4 regions of the Autumnicola musiva genome follow, and region 4 is predicted to be linked to each of the others. Evidence: riboswitches for the same ligand, from Rfam matches in the RefSeq annotation. Region 4 holds a riboswitch; each other region holds the start of a gene.
What was found. A riboswitch is a leader RNA that binds a small molecule or an ion and turns the genes downstream of it on or off. The one in region 4 is predicted to bind cobalamin.
Positions count from the first base shown of each region.

Region 1: linked by a shared signal. The riboswitch ahead of RM539_RS16050 (PKD-like domain-containing protein) and the one ahead of RM539_RS06350 (ribonucleotide-diphosphate reductase subunit beta) in region 4 are both predicted to bind cobalamin.
Region 2: linked by a shared signal. The riboswitch ahead of RM539_RS06900 (TonB-dependent receptor plug domain-containing protein) and the one ahead of RM539_RS06350 (ribonucleotide-diphosphate reductase subunit beta) in region 4 are both predicted to bind cobalamin.
Region 3: linked by a shared signal. The riboswitch ahead of RM539_RS18280 (TonB-dependent receptor plug domain-containing protein) and the one ahead of RM539_RS06350 (ribonucleotide-diphosphate reductase subunit beta) in region 4 are both predicted to bind cobalamin.

Region 1 is NZ_JAVRHK010000015.1:63,754-69,529, reverse strand. Features, by position in the region: gene RM539_RS16055 (SusC/RagA family TonB-linked outer membrane protein) at 1-2,922, opposite strand, end outside; cobalamin riboswitch at 3,464-3,670, shown strand; gene RM539_RS16050 (PKD-like domain-containing protein) at 3,778-5,175, shown strand; gene RM539_RS16045 (endonuclease/exonuclease/phosphatase family protein) at 5,356-5,776, opposite strand, start outside.
Region 2 is NZ_JAVRHK010000003.1:438,331-444,106, forward strand. Features, by position in the region: gene RM539_RS06890 (hypothetical protein) at 1-114, opposite strand, end outside; gene RM539_RS06895 (ABC transporter substrate-binding protein) at 152-1,294, opposite strand; cobalamin riboswitch at 1,627-1,912, shown strand; gene RM539_RS06900 (TonB-dependent receptor plug domain-containing protein) at 1,944-3,773, shown strand; gene RM539_RS06905 (YncE family protein) at 3,776-4,864, shown strand; gene RM539_RS06910 (DUF4268 domain-containing protein) at 4,999-5,427, opposite strand; gene RM539_RS06915 (ZIP family metal transporter) at 5,539-5,776, opposite strand, start outside.
Region 3 is NZ_JAVRHK010000024.1:11,145-16,920, forward strand. Features, by position in the region: gene RM539_RS18270 (hypothetical protein) at 1-206, opposite strand, end outside; gene RM539_RS18275 (YncE family protein) at 231-1,397, opposite strand; gene RM539_RS18280 (TonB-dependent receptor plug domain-containing protein) at 1,407-3,413, opposite strand; cobalamin riboswitch at 3,513-3,701, opposite strand; gene RM539_RS18285 (hypothetical protein) at 4,591-4,878, opposite strand; gene RM539_RS18290 (hypothetical protein) at 5,285-5,611, shown strand.
Region 4 is NZ_JAVRHK010000003.1:319,887-325,662, reverse strand. Features, by position in the region: gene RM539_RS06360 (SanA/YdcF family protein) at 1-462, shown strand, start outside; gene RM539_RS06355 (ribonucleoside-diphosphate reductase subunit alpha) at 559-2,247, opposite strand; gene RM539_RS06350 (ribonucleotide-diphosphate reductase subunit beta) at 2,271-3,245, opposite strand; cobalamin riboswitch at 3,356-3,487, opposite strand; partial or broken gene RM539_RS06345 (glycosyltransferase family 2 protein) at 4,170-5,599, shown strand.

The sequences.
Region 1 (5,776 bases), on a different contig from region 4:
GCCATCTTCCAAAAACCTGTCGCTATACCTAAAATTTGAAGTTGAGGCTGCGGAAGAAGCAGCAATTCTTGGCATATGAGGATCTCCATCCACAATCTGCACATTTCTATAATCATTAGGCCCATCAGGATCAATTAACCCCAATTCGGCATAACCAAGAGCCGACTGTAATAGATTAGTATTTTCACGCGGGTTTTCTAAAAAGCGCCTCTGATAATTCACCACTTCATTGCCGTACAACCCGGAAAGCTGAACATTTAAATCAAAACCCTTATAGCTAAAGGTATTCCCAATACCATAGCTAAAGTCTGGCAAAGGATTGCCGATATAGTCCCGGTCCTGTTCATTAATAACTCCGTCTTCGTTTATATCTTTAAAAATATAATCTCCAATCCACACACCGTTTTCACCAATTTCCAGCCCTTCCGGCAACGCGGTAGGTACTACTTCCCCTTCCTCATTTCTATAATAGAAATCTGTAGCTTCTTCAAAGCGGCCTATTACTTTATAACCATAAAACTGGCCGATTGGTTTACCAACTGCTGTCCTGGTAACAATGGTAACATCTGATCCCTGTTGTAGCGTCCTGTTTAAGATACCTGTCTCTGTTGCTAAGCCTAAAACTTTATTTCTATTAAGGGTAAATACAAGATTTGTTCTCCAGGAAAAATCACCCTTATCTACATTAACCGTATTCAGTGTTAATTCAACACCTTTATTTTCAAGAGAACCAATATTTACATATGGAGCAGAGGTTGCACCTACACCTGAAGTTCCGGAGTAGTCCGGATAAGGAGCCAGCAGTAATAAATCTTCGGTTTTTTTATAATAAATATCTGCAATAAATTCAAGACGGTTATTGAACATATTCAGGTCCAATCCAATATTACTGGAATAAGTAGTCTCCCACTGCAAATCCGGGTTCGCTGTATTCGAAGCCAAAAGTCCTGCCCCAAACGGAGTTGCTGAAGCTCCATAAATAGAAGTAAAGGCATAATTAGGAACACTTTGGTTACCCACAGCTCCATATCCCAAACGAAGTTTGAAATTGTTAATATATTCATTGTCTTTCAAAAACTCTTCATTGGAAACCCTCCATGCCAGTGCTGCTGAAGGAAACCATCCCCAGCGATTCTCTTTGGCAAATTTTGAAGAGCCATCATATCTTAATGTTGCAGTTAGCAAATATCTGTCATCAAATGAATAGAAGGCCCTGGCAAAATAGGAATTTAGGGAACTTCTAAAACTGGCGTTTGAATTTCGGGCAGTAGTAGCATCTCCCGCATTTAAATCTGTAGCTCCATTGGTTAAATAACCTGAACGGTAGCCGTAAAGATTTTCGTAATTAGATTCCTGGTACTCCTGGCCGAGTATTGCATTGATATTATGATTTCCAAAGGCGCGGTCATAGGTTAGAACATTTCGAAAATTGAAGTATTTGTTATAGGTTTTTGTTCTTGTACCTTCCCTGACATCATTTACAATTGCCCCAAATTCATACGAAGGATTAAATGTGTAGGCGTTTGAAAATCCGTAATCTATAGAATATTCCGATCTAAGTTTTAGTCCTTCTATAAAATCGATTTCAGCAAAAGTATTTGCCCTTATCCCTGCGCTTTCATTGCTGTTATCTCTAATACTTGCCAAACCTACAGGGTTGTTTTGCGTAAACTCATCCGTAACAGGACCATCAAAGGTACCTTCAGAATTACGCACGGCCACGTTTGGAGTCTGTCTTAAAGCGGTTAAAATAAGGGACTGATCAGAAAAAGTTGTAGTTTGATTTATATTATTAAAAGCGAAATTTATACCTGCCTTTAAGTAATCCTTCAATTGGGAATCAAAAACTCCTCTTAAGTTAAGCCGCTCAAAAGAAGATCCAAGTGCAATCCCCTCCTGATCAAGATACCCTATACTCATAGCATACGTGTTCTTCTCGCTGCCCCCGGAAATTGAGAGGTTATGACTTTGCATCATAGCCCTGGTAAACATTTCATCCTGCCAGTCTGTTCCCTCACCTAACAAATCGGTACGTATAAATTCAGGGTCTTGCTGAACAATGTCCAGATCGGCCCTGGTATTTTTAAGGATTGCATAATCCTGAAGGTTAAGCAGGTCAAGTTGTTTAGGTAATTCCTGATAGCCAATGTAACTATTAAGGTTTATAGTAGCTTCTCCGTTTTTACCTCTTTTAGTAGTAATCAGAATTACCCCATTAGCCGCCCTTGATCCGTATATAGCAGTAGCAGAAGCATCTTTTAAAATATCTATGGAAACAATATCTGAAGGATTAATTGATGCAAAAGCATTTTGACCAGCCTGCCCTGTATTACTGTCCACTATAACTCCGTCTATTACAAAAATAGGCTCATTAGAACCTGTAATAGAACTTATCCCCCTAATACGAATAGAAGAACTGGCACCAGGCGCTCCACTGTTTTGCTGAATCTGAACCCCTGCAGCACGACCCTGCAAAACCTGATCTATTGTGGTGGGAATAGATTCTTCAATCGCATCTTCGGAGACAGAGACTACCGCACCCGTAACGTCACTTCGTTTCATGGTTCCGTACCCCACTACAACCACCTCATCCAAAGAAGATACGTCTGTTTCTAAAGTAGTATTAATCTGGGTTTGGCCATTCACAGGCACTTCTTTTGCTTTGTACCCTACAAAGCTAAAAACAAGTACACCATCAGAAGGAACGTTACCAATGGTATAGTTTCCATCAAAATCACTAACCACTCCATTAGCAGTTCCTTTCAACATAACCGTAACTCCCGGTATAGGACCGTTTTCATCAGTAACGGTTCCTGTAATCGTACTTTGCGCGAACGCAGTAAAACTAATCAGGCTTAAAAGACCAAAGAGATAAACGCTTCGAATCTTAAAGCTCAATTCATTGAGTAAATGTTTTGTCATTTTTCTAAGTTATTTAATAACAATTTTTAGATCATAATGGATAATATCCATATTGTATAGCATGAATTTCTATCCGGGTAAATAATTCAGAAACATAAAATTCAGGATTATTTACGAAATCGATTGATTAATAATTTATAGTTAATAAATCTTAATATTTAGAAAACAAATATATCGGGCTAACTTCAAAAGAAATAACATATTTGTTGCAACTGTACATAAATTTTGAAGCATTACCCTTAAAACCTGGGGTTTTGAAGAGATTCCATTTTTCCCATCACTATAATGCTTTCATAATACCATGCATCCATTTGCCTACTGCTTCTTTTAAAATTTGTTCTTATGGTTTCTTCCTGATCAAAAATTGGAAGCTAACCTTACCTGGTGTTTCTTTCTGCTTTGAGCCTTAACTCTTAATCTGTTCTTTTACGAAGGTTGCTGAAGGCAAAACCTCTGAATATTCCTCTGAAAAAATTAAGGGCAGGTAATTATAATTGAAAAATTTTGGGTTTCCACCTTCCGCACCTCATGGAAATAAACTAATATTGTCCAGATTTTCGGTTACAAATGCTTTATTAAGTTTTGTATTAAAAGGGAATCAGGTGTAAATCCTGAACAGTTCCCGCTGCTGTAAATCCCTCCTGGTATTTCCGGGGAAAATCTTTTTAATAAAACCACTGTCTTTTATAGATGGGAAGGATTAAAAAGAGGGATAAGTCAGAAGACCTGCCAAAAATCAAAAAACAAAGCTTTCGGGAGTTATTGCTTTGGGTAGATCTTCTATTCTTCTTATACCCCCTGCCGTTTTGTTTTGTAAACAAGTTAATTTTAACTATTAATTTTAATACAAATCAAATGCAACAAAAATTATCTAATTATCTGTTTATTTTTATTGGAGGAATTTTTCTTTTCTCCTCGTGTAGTAAAGATGATGATCCTGGACTAACACCAATGGAATTTGCCAATTCTGATTATCAGGAAAATTATGAAGTTACTTTAGGAGATACTTTAGTGGTGGAGCCTGAAATTTTGAATGTTTCACAAATCACAAGCTTTAGCTGGGAATTAAATGAAGAACAAATTTCAACCGATCAAATCCTGAATTATGTTGCAGATGAATCAGGAACCTTTTCTCTCACATTTAAAGCAATAGCAGATAATGACTCTGTGGTTAGAAATTATCAGGTTACAGTAAAGGATCCTATACAATTTGCCAATCCTGATTATGAGGAAAATTATGAAGTTACTTTAGGAGATACTTTAGTGGTGGAGCCTGAAATTTTAAATGCTCCACAAACCACAAGCTTTAGCTGGCAAGTAGACGAAGAAGAAATCTCAAATGATCAATTCCTCAATTATGTTCCTGATGAATCCGGGACATTTTCTCTTCAGTTTAAAGCAAAAGCAGAAAATGATTCTATTATCAGGACTTACCGGGTGACTGTTAATGATCCTTATGAGTTATATTTCAGACCAAAAACAGAAAGTAGTACCGAATTTATTTCAGATATACTGGAGTACAAACCTGCACCGGGACAGCACATAAATGAAAATTATGGATCTCCTGAGGATGCAGAAAATATTATTGGTGGAAAATCCAACATCCTTTCATTGGGAGCATGGGGTGGACATGTGATTTTTACTTTTGATCATACTATTGAAAACATAGCTGAACAAAAAGATTTCGTAATTTATGGGAATGCGATGAGTGGCCTTTCTGAACCGGGAATTGTACAGGTTTCTTTTGATGAAAATGGTAATGGTATTCCAGATGATACGTGGTATGAGCTGGCAGGGAGTGCCCATAATAAGGAAGAAACATCCTTAAATTATGAGCTTACCTATACAAATCCTGATGAATATGCCAATGTTCCCTGGCTGGATAATCAGGAGAATCAGGATAGTGTTATGATAAATTCCTATCATACCCAAAATTATTATCCGCAGTTCATTGAAGAACAGGAGGAAGTAACATTTGCAGGCACAAGAGTTTATCCTACCATAAATACCGACGGATTTGTATCCATTGATGCCCTGGAATGGGGATATGTAGATAATTTTGATGCCGATTACAATATCTATGGAGGTAACGCCATGGAAATTGATTGGGCAGTTGATGCGAACCTTAATCCCGTTGAACTAAGAGGGATCGATTTTATAAAAGTTTACACAGGAGCCCAGGGAGACGCAGGTTGGTTAGGAGAAATTTCTACAGAAATTAAAGGAGCATCGGACCTTTCAATGGTAGATTAAAGAAAGAGAAAATTTTCTGTACCTGATAAAATTGCTATTCAAAAGACAAGGTCTCTGATGTAACATCTCCATCAGAGACCTTTTTTAGTATAACCCATTGGTGTTACGGGAAAAATTATTCAGTATTGTTCTTTTTCCCTGTTAAAAATTCCGTGACAAACAGGAAAAACATTTCTTATTTTATTCAGATAATACAAATTGAGCATAAACAGGAAAATGATCAGATCCAATATTTGGTAATCTCTGAATATCTGCCACTTCAAATTCTTCGGTCACAAAAAAATGATCCAGCGGCCAGCGCATAATCTTTAGATTCGCATCAAAACTGTTATACAGCCCCCTTCCTAGCCTCACGTTCTTCAAATTTCCACTATACCCGAACAATCTGGCCGTATTAGACCAGGAAACGTCGTTAAAATCCCCTGCTACTATAGAGGGCATCTCTTCCGCCACTACTAAATCGCTAACCTTAAGGAGCTCCACTTCTTTTTCTCCTACATTATCGGGATATTTATCACTGGGCATGGGAGCTACGGGATGTACGCTGTGTAAACTGAATTCCTTACCGGAAGTTAATTGTATCCTGGTATGGAAAGAAGGT
Region 2 (5,776 bases), 120 kb from region 4:
ATAAAATTGAATGGCTTCTATAAAATATTGATTCCGGGACTTTTGTAGTCCATCAAGAAGCTCTTCAGTTTCACTATAAATATTTTCATCAATCTCAATGGAATTTTTTTTCATTTTGAAAATTCTTGTACCTAAAGGTAATTAATTTTCTTTATTGATCTTCCAGGGCTTTAAAAAAGGTTCGCTGATAATCTGGCATTAGGTTGGGATGAAAAATGGAAATAAGGTCTTTTAGAACAAGATCGGGCCGTTGCGGGCCGAGTTCGTAATATACCACGCCTCCGGTTTCTCCTTTTACCAGGCTTACACTATATACATTCCTGTTTTTTACTGCTTCAAATTGGCGGTAATGTTCAGAATCTGCAAAAAGTTCCTCATAGGTAGTAAACTGGCCGGCGCTTATCCAGTACTTTGCACCCTGTGCTTCTGCAAGAACGCTTTCAAAAGAAAGTGCCATGCTGCCGCTTCCCTCGGTTTCAGAATAAATATAATCGGCATTGGCATCTTTTATAAATTCAGCGGTCCAGGAATTTCCGTAAGGCATATACCACTGATCTTTATACATGGAACCGCTTAAAACTTTGGGAGACTCCTTGCCAGTACTTGCCAGTTCCTTTGCATCTTTGTAACTGGTAGCGATTTGGTTAAAAATTTTTTTAGCCTGCTGACTTTTATTAAAAAATGCACCGAAAAACTTTATCCATTCTGCTTTGCCCAGAGGACTTTCTTCTGTCCAGTCTCCATTATAAACTACAGGGATTCCGGTTTTTTGAATGGTTTCAAAAGCAGAATTGTTGCCGTTAATTGCAAAGCCAATAACTACATCGGGTTTCAAATCGATTAAAACTTCAGTGTTAAGATCTTCATTTTTTCCTAATTCTTTAATTTCTCCGGAATTGATCAATTCCCTGGTTTTTACTGAAGAAATAAAGTCCAGGCCCGGAAAACCTTTTAAAGTGGATGTTACTTCCAGAGCTTCCAGAGCCGGAATATGAGTGGTGGAAGTTACCACAATACGCTCTATGGGAACTTCAATTTTTTGATCATACTCCAGGCCGGCAGGAATTTCTGCATCTTCTTCAGCTAAGAGATAGCGGAATTTTTCTTCGGCATTTGGCCAGGGAGTTTTTACTTCAATAATGGAATAATCATCAAATTTTTCTATTTCAAATCCACTGGCATAGGAAATTTCAACCTGTTCTCCCTGAGTAGATTGAATGTCTTCTGCCTTATTTTCTGAATTTTTACATGCGCCTGTAATTACTAGTAATAAAAGAAAAGTGAATTTTTTCAAGAGGAATGTGTTTAAGATTCAAAAGTAAGATTATTATTGAATATCTGAAATCTACAAACCTATCGTTACCCTAAACTCGATTCAGGGTCTCATCATATATGTTATAGGTTTTTAAAGTTGATATAAGATGCTGAAACAAGTTCAGCATGACGTCAGTTAAGGTTTTTATTCCAGGAGGTTTAATACTCCTATACTTGCCTCGTTGGTAAATGTCTAAAGTTCGGAAACGTGTTCCTCCTATGCTCCGTAGGCTTGCCCCGGAGAACTTTTACCAGGAACGAATAATCAAATATTCTTTAAAAATTTAGGCTGACAACAAACATAAATGTTTATTTTCGCACAAAATTTTTGGTTCCGTGCCGGGTTTTCCGGTACGATTAAAAGGGAATCAGGTTGAAGTTAGAAATACGAAATTAGAAGTTAGAAGCAAATTTAGATTACTTCGTACTTCATCTTTCTTACCTCTGACTTCAAACAAGCCTGAGCTGTTCCCGCAACTGTAAGCTTAGTCCAATTGGGATGCTTGTTGTTATCACTTCAAATACCACTGTTCTTTATGAATGGGAAGGTAAACAACAAGACGCGAGCCAGGAGACCTGCCAAAAGCAAACTTTAAAATCGAGACTTTCGGGATAAAAGTCAGAGGCAGATGAAAAACGCAAAATTTTACATTCTATTTCTGGTGTTGTTTTATGCCTTCCCGGCATTGGCACAAAAAGATTCTATCACTAAACTGGAAGAAGTTGTGCTGAGTGATGTAAAGCTTTTTAGGCATTCCCGCACCCAGGAAATTTCAGTTTTAAATGATTCTATTATTGCCGAAAATGAACCGTCTTTAACTTCTTTATTAAAGTTTAATAGTCCTGTTTATTTTAAAGAAAATGGTGTGGGAGGGGTTTCTTCCCCGTCTTTTCGCGGGACCACAGCTTCACAAACTGCAGTAATCTGGAACGGGATTAATATCAATTCTCAGTTTAACGGCCAAACCGATTTTAATACAGTCAACACTTCAAATTACAATAATATAGCTCTTAGGGCAGGTGGTGGAAGTGTTCTTTATGGCAGCGGTGCAATTGGCGGCAGTATTCATCTCAATAATCATTTTCGGTTTGATGGCGAATTTAGCAATGGCCTGAGGCTCGAAATTGGCAGTTTTAATACTAATATTTTAAATTATTCAGCTGAAGCATCTTCAGAAAAAACCAGCGTTTATATCAATTTTTCCGGAATAGAATCCGAAAATGATTATGACTACCTGGGAACAGAAAAGCACAATGAGAATGGTGATTTTTACAATACCAGTATGAGCGCGGGAATTGCACATTGGCTGAACGAAGACAATATTCTGAAATTTTACAGCAACTTTTATACGGGTGAGCGCGGTTTTTCGGGAACTCTTGCCGCTCCCTCCAATAATAAATATGAAGATTTAAATAGCCGCAATCTTTTAGAATGGAAGGGTTTTTTCAATGATTTTATTTCTTCCCTGAAGCTGGCTTATCTGGATGAAAAATATAAATATTTTGAAAACCGGGACAGTGAAAGTTTTACTTACGGAAACGCGGCCACTTATATTGCAAAATATGACCTTACCTATCAGATAAATCCTGAAATGAGCCTGAACGCCCTGATTGACTACAGGAATACGGATGGAAAAGGCTCTGATGTAGGACAAAATGTTAGGAATATTGGAGCTTTCGCGTTGCTTCTTAATCATAATTTAGGAAAGTTTTTTTATGAAGTAAGTGCAAGAAAGGAAATTACTGACACCTATGAGTCTCCTTTTTTATACTCTGTTGGAGCGGGTTATGCCGTTACTTCTTTTTATGAGGTAAATTTAAATTTCTCAAGAAATTTCAGGATTCCTACTTATAATGACCTATTCTGGGCTTCCGGCGGAAATCCTAATCTTGACCCGGAGACTTCTTATCAGGGGGAAATAAGCCAGAATCTTCACTTTAGTGATTTTGAATTCGGAATCACCACTTATTTAATGAAAATTAATGATTTGCTTCGGTGGGTTCCCGATTCCCGTGGCACCTGGCGTCCTGAAAATACTGAAAGCGTAAAAAATTATGGATTGGAATTCCGCGGAAACTTTGAGAAAAATTACACCGGACACCACTTCAGTTTAAATGCAAATTACAGCTACACTAAAACCAATGATGAGGTGCTTGATAAAGAGCTTATTTATACTCCGAGACATAAAGGCACTGCTTCACTTGGGTATTCATATATTGATTTTTCGTTTTTCTACCAGTTTCTCTATAACGGCAATATTTACACCTCTTCAGATAATAATTATCAGCTGGAAGGCTACACTATTTCGAATGCAGGAATTAATTACAGTTTTGGCAAAAGGGATTTTCTCACTGTAGGGCTGGAAATGCGGAATTTTTTTAATAAAGATTATCAAAGCTTACCGTCCAGGCCAATGCCGGGGCGTTCAATTAATAGTTCACTAACCATTAAATTTTAAATATGAAAATCAACAAAGTTTTTATTTTGGCTTTAGCAGCCATTACCTTTTTTACATCTTGTGAAAACGATGATGACCTTAATGAAATTCCTGTAGCAGAGGGAGATTATGCCAATGGTATTTTTATTCTGAATGAAGGCGTTTTTAATTCCGGCAACAGTACGGTTTCCTTTTTGGATGAAGAAACCGGGACTGTGGTGAAAGATGTTTTTGCTGCTGAAAATTCTGGTGCCGCACTTGGAGATACAGGGCAGGGTATGGGCTTCTATGAAGACTATGCTTTTATTGTGGTAAATGTTTCTAATACTGTTGAAGTTGTAGATCGGAATTCCTTTGAAACCGTTGCAACTATTGATGAGGGACTTCAAAATCCGCGTCATATTGCGTTTACAAATAGGAATGCCTATGTCACCAACTGGGGAGACGGTACAAATGCTGAAGACGATTACGTGGCGGTGATTGACCTGGAAAATTTTACCGTTTCAGAAAACATTAGTATAGAGGAAGGCCCTGAGGAAATTGTAGAAGAAAACGGAATGCTTTACATAGCTCAAAATGGAGGATATTCCGTCAATAATAAAATTACCGTTATAGATGCTTCTACTAATGAAGTCACAGAAACTATTACCGTAGGCAATCGTCCTGGTTCCATGGAGATTGAAGACGGATATCTTTGGGTTGCCGTGGCAGGAATGGGTTCTTATCCCGATCCTGCGGCAGAAACGGCAGGGAAAATTGTTAAAATAGACCTCACTTCTAATGAAATAGCTTCGGAATTTACTTTTCCAAATTCTACAGATCATCCTGCGAATCTTGATATTGAGAATGATAAAATTTACTATACTTTAGGAAAAAGCGTTTATACTTTTAATGAAACCGATACTGAACTGCCGGAAACTGCTTTTGCTGAATTGACCGATGTGGCTTCTTTATATGGATTTGAAGTTGAAAACGGAAATATTTATGCCGCTTCAGCTAATGCAGACTTTACAGGAGACGGAGATTTATTTATCTACAGCACTGCAGATGGGAGCCTGTTGAATTCTTATGAAGTTGGTATTAACCCTAACGGAGTTTATTTCAATGAATAAATAGCTAATTCACTCCAAAGTTATATCTAGCCCATACGTGTATTTCCCCAGGTATTGCATTAAACCTGAAAATATGCGTATGGGCTAAATTTTGAAAATAACAGCAGTGGGGTGAGCTGCGAAATTAAAAGTTTTCAGGCTTTAATAAAATCTTCAAAATCGGTAAAAAATTCTTCCAGTTTCAGCATTTTTTCAACAAAGAATTGCTGTACGTTTTCCCAGTCATTTCTATTATGAATGCTTACGTCTTTAAGCTGAACATAAATTCGGGAAATAGTCTTCCCTTCAGGAAGTTCATAGTTTTCATCAAAAATGGCATCAGGTAAATATTCAGCAAGAAGAATTTTCTTCAGCGAAAGCATCTTTTCATAATAATAAGCCTGGATCACTTCATCCTGAGAACTTACGTCCATGGAAACCTGCGCTATTTTACGTGTAAAAGTAAACTTTAGGTGGATTTCTTTAATCCTGGTATTATAAAGTAACCATTTATGGGGAAATTTTTTTCCGAATCCCGTCCAGAATTCCTGCGTAAGTTTTTTTGATTCTTCCCTGCTAAACATGATTTTTCTCTTTCTCCGGAATTGTTTTTTCAGAATTTTAAAAAGCGCTGAATAATTTTAGTTCAATTATACTATAAACATTTTATTGTCAGGTTGAGCGCAGTCGAAACCTCAAATAAAATAAGCCAGTAAAATTCCCAGAACGATTACGGCCAGTTTTGAAATATTAAAACTATGGTTTTTAGCCGATTCAAATAAAATAGTTGTGGAAACATGCAGAAAAATACCTATTACCACCGCGTTTATTGGGGCTGAATACTGCTGAAGAAATTCAAAGTTTTCCTGAAGCCAGCTTCCCAGTGGCGTCATAAGGGCGAAAAATGTCAAAAAAAGGAAGGTGGCTAAATTG
Region 3 (5,776 bases), on a different contig from region 4:
AACCATTCCTGTTCAAAAGGAGTGTTGTTCTCGGTGCCGGCCTGCAGTTGCAGCGTATCCCCAATGGTAAGCTGTAGTTCCCGCTCAGGTGGATTCATGGTAAGTTGGGGCTTGTCAATTTCAATTTCATCGTCTTTAGAGCAAGAGGTAATTAGCAACATAAGGCAAAAAGCGATAAGAATCCTGGCCAGGTAATTTTTTTTCATGGTTTTCATTTTTAGGTTATTATTTTAGTGTTTAAATGTAATATATGCGGGTATATCTCCGGTTTGTACTTTCCATTTCAGTTCTCCATTGGAAAAACAATAAAGGTTCCCGGGGGTAACATAATCTTTTGCATCAGTTATAAAGACTTCATCGGTTTCGGGATGAATGGCGATTCCGTAGGGCATTTCTATTTGTTCGCGAAACTCTTCATTTATAAAACTATCCTCTAGAAAGGTTTCAGTTTGGGTATCCAGCATCGTATAGGTTATGTTATAATCTCCGGTGATATAGCTAAACTCTGTGCTGTACATATAAGCAATATCATTATGTATGGTAAGATCGGTCACGCCTACATCAAAAGTTTCTTTCACTTCCTCGGTTTGTGTATCTATTACAAATAGCCTTGATGGTATTTCGTAATAATCTCCCCTTGAGGTCACATAAAGATCTCCCTGGCTATCTATCTTTAACCGGTGAAGGTTAATGGCCACTTCAATGCGCCTGGTTTCTGTAAAATCCTGTAGATCTATAACCGAGATGGTAGATTCGTAATCCGGAGGGCTATATCCCCCGGAATTGGCCACATAGATCTTATCGTTATAGGCTACAAGTTCTTCAGGTTGCCTTCCCACTTCAACCCGTCGGGTGATTTCCAAACTGGTGGTATCTATCTCGGCCACCATACCGTTTTGGGCATTGGGATCTCCAATATTGCCCAGATAAGTGCTTAAGTAAGCTTTTCCTCTATAGAAAGTGATATACCGGCAGTTATCGATATCAATTTGTTTTAGGCGTACCCCCGTATCTGCATCGAGTACTTCCACTTTATTAGAAGCATTCACAACCACATACAGTTTAGAACCATAGATGCCAATATCGTTACCCACATCTCCCAGACCGCCTACCAGGTTTGGGTTTGCCTGGCTAAAGACATTCCTTCTGTATTCCCCGGTTTCAAAATCCATGTAATCAAGAGAGGCTTTGTTCATAGACATATTGCCCTCGTTGAGCAAATAGAAACCTCTTACAGCATCATCTGATTCAACAGGTTCATCATCATCATCATCATCTGGGTCTGTTGGATTCGTCGGTATCTCGGGGTTTTGTACATCCTCTTCAATATCAATGTCATCAGTCTGGCACGAATAGAGGGTAAAGCCTAATGCTAATAATAAACAGAGTTTTTTCATGTTATTTTATTAAAATTCATAATTAAGGTTTGCCCGAAACGACCGGCCGGGCATCGGAAAATTTCTTACTACCGCATACTGTTGATCTAAAACATTGTTTATTTCCAGACCCAGTTTTAGCGGGTTGTCTAAAAAATTAAAAATATAACTGGAAGATATATCATGGGTGTACCAGGGTTTCAAATAGTTCGAAGGGATATTAGCCTTTTGACTGTAACGTTCTCCCGTATAAATAAAGCTGTAATTAACATCTAATGTTTTATAAGAAGCCATTACGCTTAGGCTGCCACTATGTGTGGGGATGTAAGGAATTTGTTGCCCAAAGCTGTTCCCACCCGGGGTTACATCTAGAGATTCCTGAAAGGTATAGGTGAGTAATACCGTATAATTAAGTTCTTTGGAAAGATTTCCCGAGTTTTTAACCGTAGTTTCCAGTCCGATGGTCTCTACTTCTCCAAGATTTAGCATCGTCCATCTAAATAAATTGGTACCGGGAACGGCCACTATCATATCTGTGACCCAAATTTTATAGATATCGCTGGTGACATGAAGGAAAGTATTTCCCCATTTTTTCTGCCAGGAAAAACCTAAATTAACCTGGTCTGAATATTCTGGAGATAAAAAAGTATTGCCCACAAAGGTGTAATACAAATCGTTGAAAGTGGGCATTCTAAAAATGTTCTTGTAAAAGCCTCGTATTCTTAACTCTGGAGATGCGAAAGGCTGTAAATTAAACAATAGGCTTGGTGAATATTCCTGAAAATCTTCTGCAGCTTCATAATACCGTACCGATTCGTATATACCTGTGCTTAGAAGGCTTGCCTGCATTGTAAACCGGTTAAAGTTAAGGTTTGTGGCCAGGGCGTTTAGCAAAGTATTTCTTTTAGGGTAAGCAAAACGGTACAAATTGGCTTGCATGGTGTTTTGCTGAAAATCTGTAGCCAGGCTTAAGCTCCAGAAAGGTTTTATCTTATAGGTATTTACAAGGGAAAGATAATATTCCTGTTGGTCGTATTTATTATCCAGAAGCCCGGTAGTAGTGGTAATTTCCGGGTCCAGGTAACGAGAGAAATTCTCGCCTATTTTGCCCCGGACTTTAATCGCATATTTTTCTCCAAACTCATGCTTATAATCGGCCTGAAGAAAATTACTGCGGTCCCATAACCTTTGCGGTCGCCTAAACCTATTGGCAACAATTGCCCCTGGAAGTCCCCTTTCAGAACTATAATGGTAATATTTTACTTGCCAGGAATTATTTTTTGTATGGTTTCCGTGAACAGATGCTTCCAGGAGGTAGGAGGTGATATCTGCATTGTTTCTTACGGCCGTGGTATCATAGACCCCGTTGGAGTACAAGAATTTATACCTTCCGTGAGCTTTAACCATTTCTGAACTTAACCTCACCGCAATGGCGTCACTAATTTTATAATCTACATTCAAGGAAGGATTAAAAAGCCCGAAAGAACCCGACTTTACTCCTGCCTTAAAATTATAAGCTTTGCCCTCATTAAATTTTGGAGTTTTTGTTTTTAAATAGATGGTATTGGCTGAAGCATAAGATTTTGCTGATTGGTGTATTTCACTACGTTGCCCTTGATATAAGCTTACTTTTTCCATATTCTCTAGCGAGAATTTTCCGAGATCCACCTGGCCATTCTGTGCATTTCCCAATTGTATGCCATCATAGAAAACCCCGGTATGCTGCGAACCCATGCTGCGTACATTAACCGTTTTAATACCGCCAATGCCGCCGTAGTCTTTCAATTGAATACCACTAAAATAACTCAGGGCATCTGCTACATTTATACTATTGAGTTTTTGTAGTTTTTCACCCGAGATTGCCTGTACCGGCGCGGGAGAATTATGAGTTTCTTTAAGATTTTTACGGTGGTTTAGCAAGACTTCTTCAAGCACTATTGGGGATATGCTATCCCGCTCCTGCGCCAGGAGTAATAGTGGACTCAAAAAAAGTCCTGTAAATAATAGTATACCAATGCAAATTGAATTCTTCCTCATTAGGTTATTTTACATTCGAGGAAGAATAAGGAAGACAAACCACTTCCTTTAATGAAAGGGTTCATATTACGAATCCAAGCTTCAATCCCCGAAAGCTTTATTGAATTACTAAAAATGGCAGGTATTCTGACTTGCTTTATCCACCCGGCCTTCCCCTCTAATTAGAAAGTGACCATATATGGGCTTCATTTAAAAAGCTTACAGCTGCGGGACAGTTCTGGATTTTCACCAGATTCCCTTTTTAATGTCCGGCGAAAAATCCGGACAACCATTTTTTAATGAGCCGCAAATTTAGTTATTGTTTTTAGAAAGTTTTAAAGTTTATTAATAAAATTTAGAGTAGTGGTAAAATTGTGTTTCTTTAAATTTTATGCCAAGCCATGATGGTTAGAATCAAAAGATCGTAGATATGTTAAAAGTTGAATTTTAAGCGGAATTGATTTCTAGACCATCAGGCAAATAGTATTTTTGCAGCGTGAAATACTTATTTCCCATTACTCGCCTTTTTTATTGTGCTTCGGCCTTTTTCGCTTTATGGGGAGTATGTTTTAAACTACGAATATATTTCAGAAGTATTATGTATCAATAAAGATAAGCCAAAGTTAGATTGCAATGGTAAATGCTACCTGATGCAATCTTTGGCGGAAGCTTCAGATGATACTGGTGATGCTACGGAAATTCCATCAAAAAAATTAGATTTTTAACTATTGTATTTTACCGAAAATATTGCTTCGGACAATTTATTAAACATTGAGTTTAAAAGCCGACTTCATATCGATGCTTATTGCAACGAAGCATACCAATTTCTTTCGCCGGGACAACTGTTTAACCAAACTTTTGGCACATAAAAACTGGCGTATTTAATTACTTCTGGATTAAGAATCAAATTTTTTCTTTTTAAAAAATAAAAATTTGATTAACCATATAATTCCTAGTATTAATAAGATGGTCAAAATAGTTTGCCATATAAATAGATTAATCTCCATAATAAAGTATTTATTAGTGTTATCTTAAAAGTTAATTGCAATTTGGAACTAAGGTATGTTCCGCAGGATCACCATATATAGTTCCTATGCCTTCAAAAAATAAGTTATAATTATAAATCCCATAAGCAGTTGCATAACCGCAATGATTTTCACTGTATTTATAAGTATAACTAACTCCTAAAGTCCATCCTTCAAAAAGCTCCGCCTATTACTTCTGTAAAATTACAACTACCAGCACCTACATAAACCTGAAATATTAAATTTGCATATCCGGTATCAGCTGCACTAATCTCAATAATCCCCCCATTGCAGAGGTGATTGGGTTGAGGCATAGTTGTTTGTTTTTGCATTCCGATTTGATCTTTATGCGGTTTGTTTTTAATTTTATTAATAAAATCCCGATATTCTTCTTCTGAATTTATAATGATCGCATTGGACTCTGAGATAGTTGAATGAACCACTATGGACTTCAAGTCCATAGTGGTTCATTTTGAAAGCTTTTTTGGTTCGAAATATGAAAAATGAAATTAGTGTAAATATTAAATTATTGAAGTGTAGTAGTTTAGTGTTTCGAATACCAAGAGGTTAATAAGCCAATTTATAATAATAATCCGAGGTTATTGGTTCGAATCAAGTCCCCAGTTAATAACAATGACAATACTTCAAAGAACTAGGAACTTTTTTTTGAAACCTTGACGACATTTTTAAAGTCAAATTTTAAGTGCTATCTCAATTGAAAGAAGATTTCACACATTTTCAGCGATAATTCAGGGAGATATCATAAATCATTTTGTTATATATTTCCAATGAGAACTTCTTAGATTATATACAATTTATGAATAGAAATGGAGTTTTATATGAACCAGTTTATTAGATTTGTGACCTGTGGAAAAGTTGAGAACAAAAATATGCTTACTACTGGGAGGTATTATCCTTTCTGCCTGTATTTTACCTGCGTTGCATTCGCTTTCCCACGAAACATCTTTTGGCGATACGGATATAAGTTCGGTTCATTTTTCCGATATGGATGCCAAAGCAGATTGTGATTTTTGTTCCTTTCACCTCACTACTTCCGATTTCCCTGAATTCTATTCTTATACATTATACACTCCCCTAAAGGAAGAGATTTACAGAGTTTCCCTTGAAGACAAAGTAAATCCTTTTCCATTTCGATTATTTCAGCTTCGGGCACCCCCGGCATTAATTGGGTAAATTCTCTTTTACAAAGTTTAGAGTTTCTTTCTGATTATATCTAATTAGGATTCCACTTTTTATTAGAAGATGCCTTATAGGCTCAAGGAAACTCTTCCAAGACTATTCATACTAGTTTTAGGAGCTGATCCTTATCAGAAATTCTACCCATTCCAAGAAAACAAT
Region 4 (5,776 bases):
CATTCTAACGGAAAACTTTCTCCTGTTTTACAGGACAGGATTGAAACTGCTATTGACCTTTATACCTCCGGAAAAGTGGAGCAAATTCTTGTTTCAGGAGATCATAAAACCGAAAATTACGATGAAGTGGGCGCTATGAGAAATTACCTCCTGCAACATGGAATTCCCGAAAACAAAATTTTGGAAGATCATGCCGGTTTTGATACTTATGACAGTATGTACAGATCCCAACAGGTAATAGGAATATCAGATGCTATTGTGGTCACGCAGCGCTTCCACCTGCCAAGAACAATGTTTATAGCTAAAAATCTTGGGTTAAATTACAAGGGCTTTGTTGCAGATAAGAAACAATATGAAACCTCCACCCGTTTAGTGAGAAGAGAAAAACTGGCAAATTTCAAGGCTCTGTGGGAAGTAATTACCGATGGAGAACCTGCCACTTTAAAAAAGAGACTGGAATAAATTTTTAAGTTTGAGAAATAAGAAAGTCCTCCTGAAAATTTGGTAATTTTCAAGAAGACTAATCATCATCTTTTCTTCTGTGAAGTCAATAACTAATTAGGCTTCACAGCTGGCGCAACTCACCATATTAGAAATGAATTCTTTGGAAACACTTTGACTACGTTGATAGTATAAAGTTTTTACCCCAAGTTTCCAGGCTTCAATCATCAAATTATTTACTTCCTTTACAGGTAATCCCGCAGGAATGTTAAGGTTAAGACTTTGCGCCTGATCGATAAATTTCTGCCTTACCGATGCCTGCTGAATAATCTCCAATTGGCTGATCTCTTTAAAGGTTTTAAAAACATCTTTTTCCTCCTGTGTAAGAGAATTTAAATGTTGCACACTTCCGTGATTCAGCATAATACTTCTCCAGGTATCCTCATTATCTAGGTCTTTTTCCCGAAGCAATTCCTTCAGATATTTATTCTTTCTCATAAAATTACCTTTAGCAAGCCCCGCTTTATAATAGTTACTGCTGAAGGGTTCAATTCCAGGAGATGTCTGGCCTAAAATTGCAGAAGAAGAAGTAGTTGGTGCAATAGCCATTAAAGTTGTATTTCGCAACCCGTAATCTTTCAGGATGCCCGGTTCTCCATAAATGGTGGCCAGCTCTCTACTGGCTTTAGTGGCCTTTGTACTTATATCTTCAAAAATCTGATGTGTTAATCCTTTGGCCCGCATTCCTTCAAAAGGGATCATATTCTTCTGTAAATAGGAATGCCAACCCATTGCGCCTAAACCCAGTGCACGGTGATTCCTGGCAAACCGGTTTGCTGAAGCCAGATAATGGTTTCCTTCAGTTTTGGCAATAAATTCCTGCAATACCCCGTCCAGGAAATAAATGGCAAGTTTCACCGCCTCAGTATCTTTCCATTCATCATAAAGTTCAAGGTTCATTGAAGAAAGACAGCAGATAAATGATTCATCTTCAGAAGAAGGTAAAGCGATTTCAGAACATAAATTACTGGAATGGATAGTTTTGTTTTTGTCTTTATAAACCTGAGGCTTGAAACGATTAATATTATCTTTAAAAAGAATGTATGGTAAGCCTTTTTGCTGGCGGCTTTCCAGGACTTTCGCCCAGATATCACGTTTTTCCATATCGCCGTCTATCATCTCCTGCATCCAGTAGTCGGGTACACAAACCGCATTAAATAAATTCTGAATAGGATTCCCGATATTTTTAATTTCAAGAAACTCTTTAATATCGGGATGATCAATGTCCAGGTAAGCGGCAAAAGCTCCACGGCGTACACCGCCCTGGGAAATGGTATCCATTGCCGTATCGAATAATTTCATAAAACTGGTCGCACCGCTACTTTTACCATTATCGGTAACCGCACTGCCCCTACCCCGCAGTTCCCCAAAATAACCGGAAGTTCCTCCGCCAATCTTGGTTTGCATAATCACCTCGCCAAGTTTATGGGTAATTCCTTCAATATTATCGGGCACATAAACATTAAAACAGGAAATTGGCAAACCACGTTCGGTGCCCATGTTGGCCCATATTGGTGAACTTAAACTCATCCAGCCACGTTCAATCATCTCGATAAAAGCCCCGGCGAGTTCAGGCTTGTACAATCTTTTTGCAGAGGCATTAGCCACCCGCTCTATTGCAGATTTTACAGTTTCACCTTTTAATAAGTATCCGCGGTTTAGGATTTGCTGGCTTTCCTCGTTAAGCCACCATAAACGTTTTTTATTTGGCTCCTCGGCAATTTGTAAAGGTTGAGTGGTATTCATCATGAAAATCTCAGGTTTAAAAATTAAAATAAATCTGCTGCGGTGATGCTTTTATCGTGTTTTGTATAATCAACAGGACGCCTGGCAAAGAAATCGTCCAGACTATTGGCAAATACTTCTTCCTCAAACCAGCGCATAGGCTCATATTCTTCCGGAGAAATATTGTAGATTTTTGAAATCCCGATGTTTTCCAGACTCTCGTCTAAGCGAAATTTCATAAAATCCATAAGGTTTCTCTTATTGATGTTTTCCAGTTGACCGTTGGCAAAAATCCAATCCAGTATTTCCTCTTCCACTTCAATAGAATGAATTACGGTAGATCTTAATTTCTGAATAAGCTCGTCGTTAAAATATTCCGGAAATTCTTCACGAATCTGATTGATAATATAAATACCGGCGTTGGCATGAATTTGCTCATCTACTGAAGTCCAGGCTATGATATTGCTAATATTTTTCATTACTCCTTTGAAACGGTTAAAGGAAAGCACAATTGCAAACTGACTGAACAGGGAAACATTTTCAATTAAAATTGAGAAAAGAATCAGTGACGAAATATAATCCCTGGGATCTTCTGCTTTAGTATGCTCCAGGGCATTTGTTAAATACGCAATTCTGTTTTTGATGGCGGGCACCTCAATCACTTTCTCGAACTCATTATTATAGCCCAAAACTTCCAAAAGCCTTGAATAAGCCTGAGAATGCCGGAATTCACATTCGGCAAAAGTGCTTCCCAATCCATTAAATTCCGGTTTTGGCAGGTGCTTATAGAGGTCGCCCCAAAAGGATTTAACAGCAACTTCAATCTGGGCAATAGCCAGCAAACTTTTCTTTACAACATCTTTTTCCCCTTCAGATAAATAGGTGTGAAAATCCTGCACATCTGCAGTGAAATCTACTTCGGAATGCACCCAAAAGGACCTGTTGATAGCATCGGTAAAATCTAAAACTTTGGGATATTCGAATGGCTTATAATTAAGCCGCTTGTGAAAAATACTCATGTTACTTTTGCATTATAGGTGAAACAAAAGCATAAAATTTAATGGATGGAAAGAAATAGGTGAAAATCTATTATAAAATATCCCATAATCATTACTTTTTATGCGAAAGTAAAGTGGTTTGGTTGATAAGGTAGCCTGGCTTTTTAGAATCTAAATTACAGTTGCGCAACAGCTCATGACTTTCACATGATTCCCCTTAGATTTACAACCAATACAATTATAAAGTCAAAAATAACAAGAAAGCACCATCTCTTTTTCCATTCATCTTTTAGTTATTCACATACTTCTTCACATTGTTTAAATCTTAAAAAATTTTGTGCAATTAGTTTTCCTTAAATACGGGAACAAAACATAGCGCTTTACCCCTCTTACCTGGTACCGGAGAATATAAAGACTGTTGCGTTTCCGTTTTAAGGTCAATAGTGTCTTTAGATTAACTACGTTTAATGGATTCTTTTCTCCTATAAGTTTTCCTTCCGGTTAAATGCTAAATATGGATGTTTTCGCTCATCAGGTAAACAGTAATTTCTACCTGTAAATAATCAGAAAAGATTACAAATTAAGTATTGAAGAAATTTGGTGAATCAGAGCCATCTTAAATTATAGTGAGGCAGGCAATAATTCTTTCAGAAAATAAATAATAGAATTCAAAACTGCCATAAAATTTCCCCCGGCCCATAGATTGGGAATTATATCTACAATTTTCCAACTGCACCACATCTATTCCCCACAGTAATCAATCCTAATTAATTGGAATCAATTGATTTTAGCTAATGGTATAAAGATTGAATCCCAGCACATATATAAAGTTTTATGGTTCTATCAAAGAATATGGAACTGGTAAACACATAGAAAACAAATAAGATTTTAAAAAACCACATGAATAAGAATATCAGATTTTCTGCTTCAGCTCCAGCTGAAATAATAAAAACAGACAATAACAAACCAAAAAAAGAAGATTCTTCATATGGCGCCGGAAGAGAACGTTTTTCAGGTTCAGATAAGGATTTCAGGAAGGTTTCCTGGAGCACCAGGCACCTTCTTATTTTATTAGGCACTTTTATACTTTTAATCGGTTCAGCTTTTTGTGTTTACCTATTCCAGGCTGAATTTCAGGAAATGAATCTAAATAGAATGGATTCATTGGCAGGTATGTTATTTATAATTCTCACAAGCTTCTTATTAATATTTAAAATTTGCTTTTTACTATATATTGCCAGGTTGTTTTTTCGCTATAAGCCAGTTCCATCTGTTACAGACGAGGAATTACCTTTTTGTACTGTTATAGTGCCTGCTTATAATGAAGGTAAACAAGTCTGGTCCACATTGCATAGTTTAGTTGAGAGCAATTATCCTGCAGAAAAAATACAATTAATTGCCATTGATGATGGTAGTAAAGATGATACCTGGCACTGGATGAAAAAGGCCAAGGATCAATTGGGAGCTCGTGTATCAATTTACCAGCAACCCACTAATAAGGGGAAACGACATGCCTTATATCGTGGTTTCAAACTGGCTAAAGGAGAGGTCTTTGTAACCGTAGATAGTGACTCTATTGTAGAGGAAGACACTTTGCGTAATCTTGTATCTCCATTCATTTCTAATAAAAACTGTGGCGCGGTAGCGGGAAATGTGCGGGTTCTCAATAATGAAAAAGCGATCATTCCCAGGATGTTAAATGTTAGTTTTGTATTTTAGTTTTGAATTCATAAGATCTGCTCAGAGTGTATTGGGTTCTGTATTATGTACTCCCGGCGCCCTGGCTGCCTATCTAAGTAAAGCGGTTATGTCCTGCCTGCCGCAGTGGATTAACCAAACTTTTATGGGAAAAACAACCGATATTGGTGAAGATCGCGCAATGACCACTATGATCCTTAAACAAGGCTATCATGTATTATTCCAACGTAATGCCTATGTCCACACCAACATACCGGAAAGATTTAGTGCTTTACATAAGATGTTTACACGTTGGGAAAGGAGCAATGTTCGGGAAAATCTTATGATGTCAAAATTTGTTTTTTAAATCATTCCGCGAGGGATCAAAATCCGGTCCTCGTATATTACTCTTAAATCAATGGATGCAAATGTTAACGGCTTATCCGCTGTTACTGGTTATGATCATTTTATTGCTTTCACATCCAATTTTGTTTATCAGTTCCACACTGCTAAGTGTTTTTATATTTTCAAGCCTTCCGGCTCTATTTTACGCAAAAAAATATAATTTCTTTGAAGCTTCCTGGGCCTATTCCTACAGTATTTTTTATACATTTGGTATATTCTGGATTACCCCTTATGCAATGGCCACGGCTAGTAAAAGAGGGTGGTTAACCCGTGATTTACCACAGAAAAATTAGTTTGGGCCAGAGTTAAATAATTGAATTTTATAAATTTTCTGAAGGCTTACACCTTCAGAAAATTTCTTTTTTAGATAACTATTGATAATTGACTACCAAACGGGAGTAAGGTTTTTAACTCTTAGAACCCGCTAACGGATAACCCCCACGAATCTTATTCTTTAATGAAGTACGATT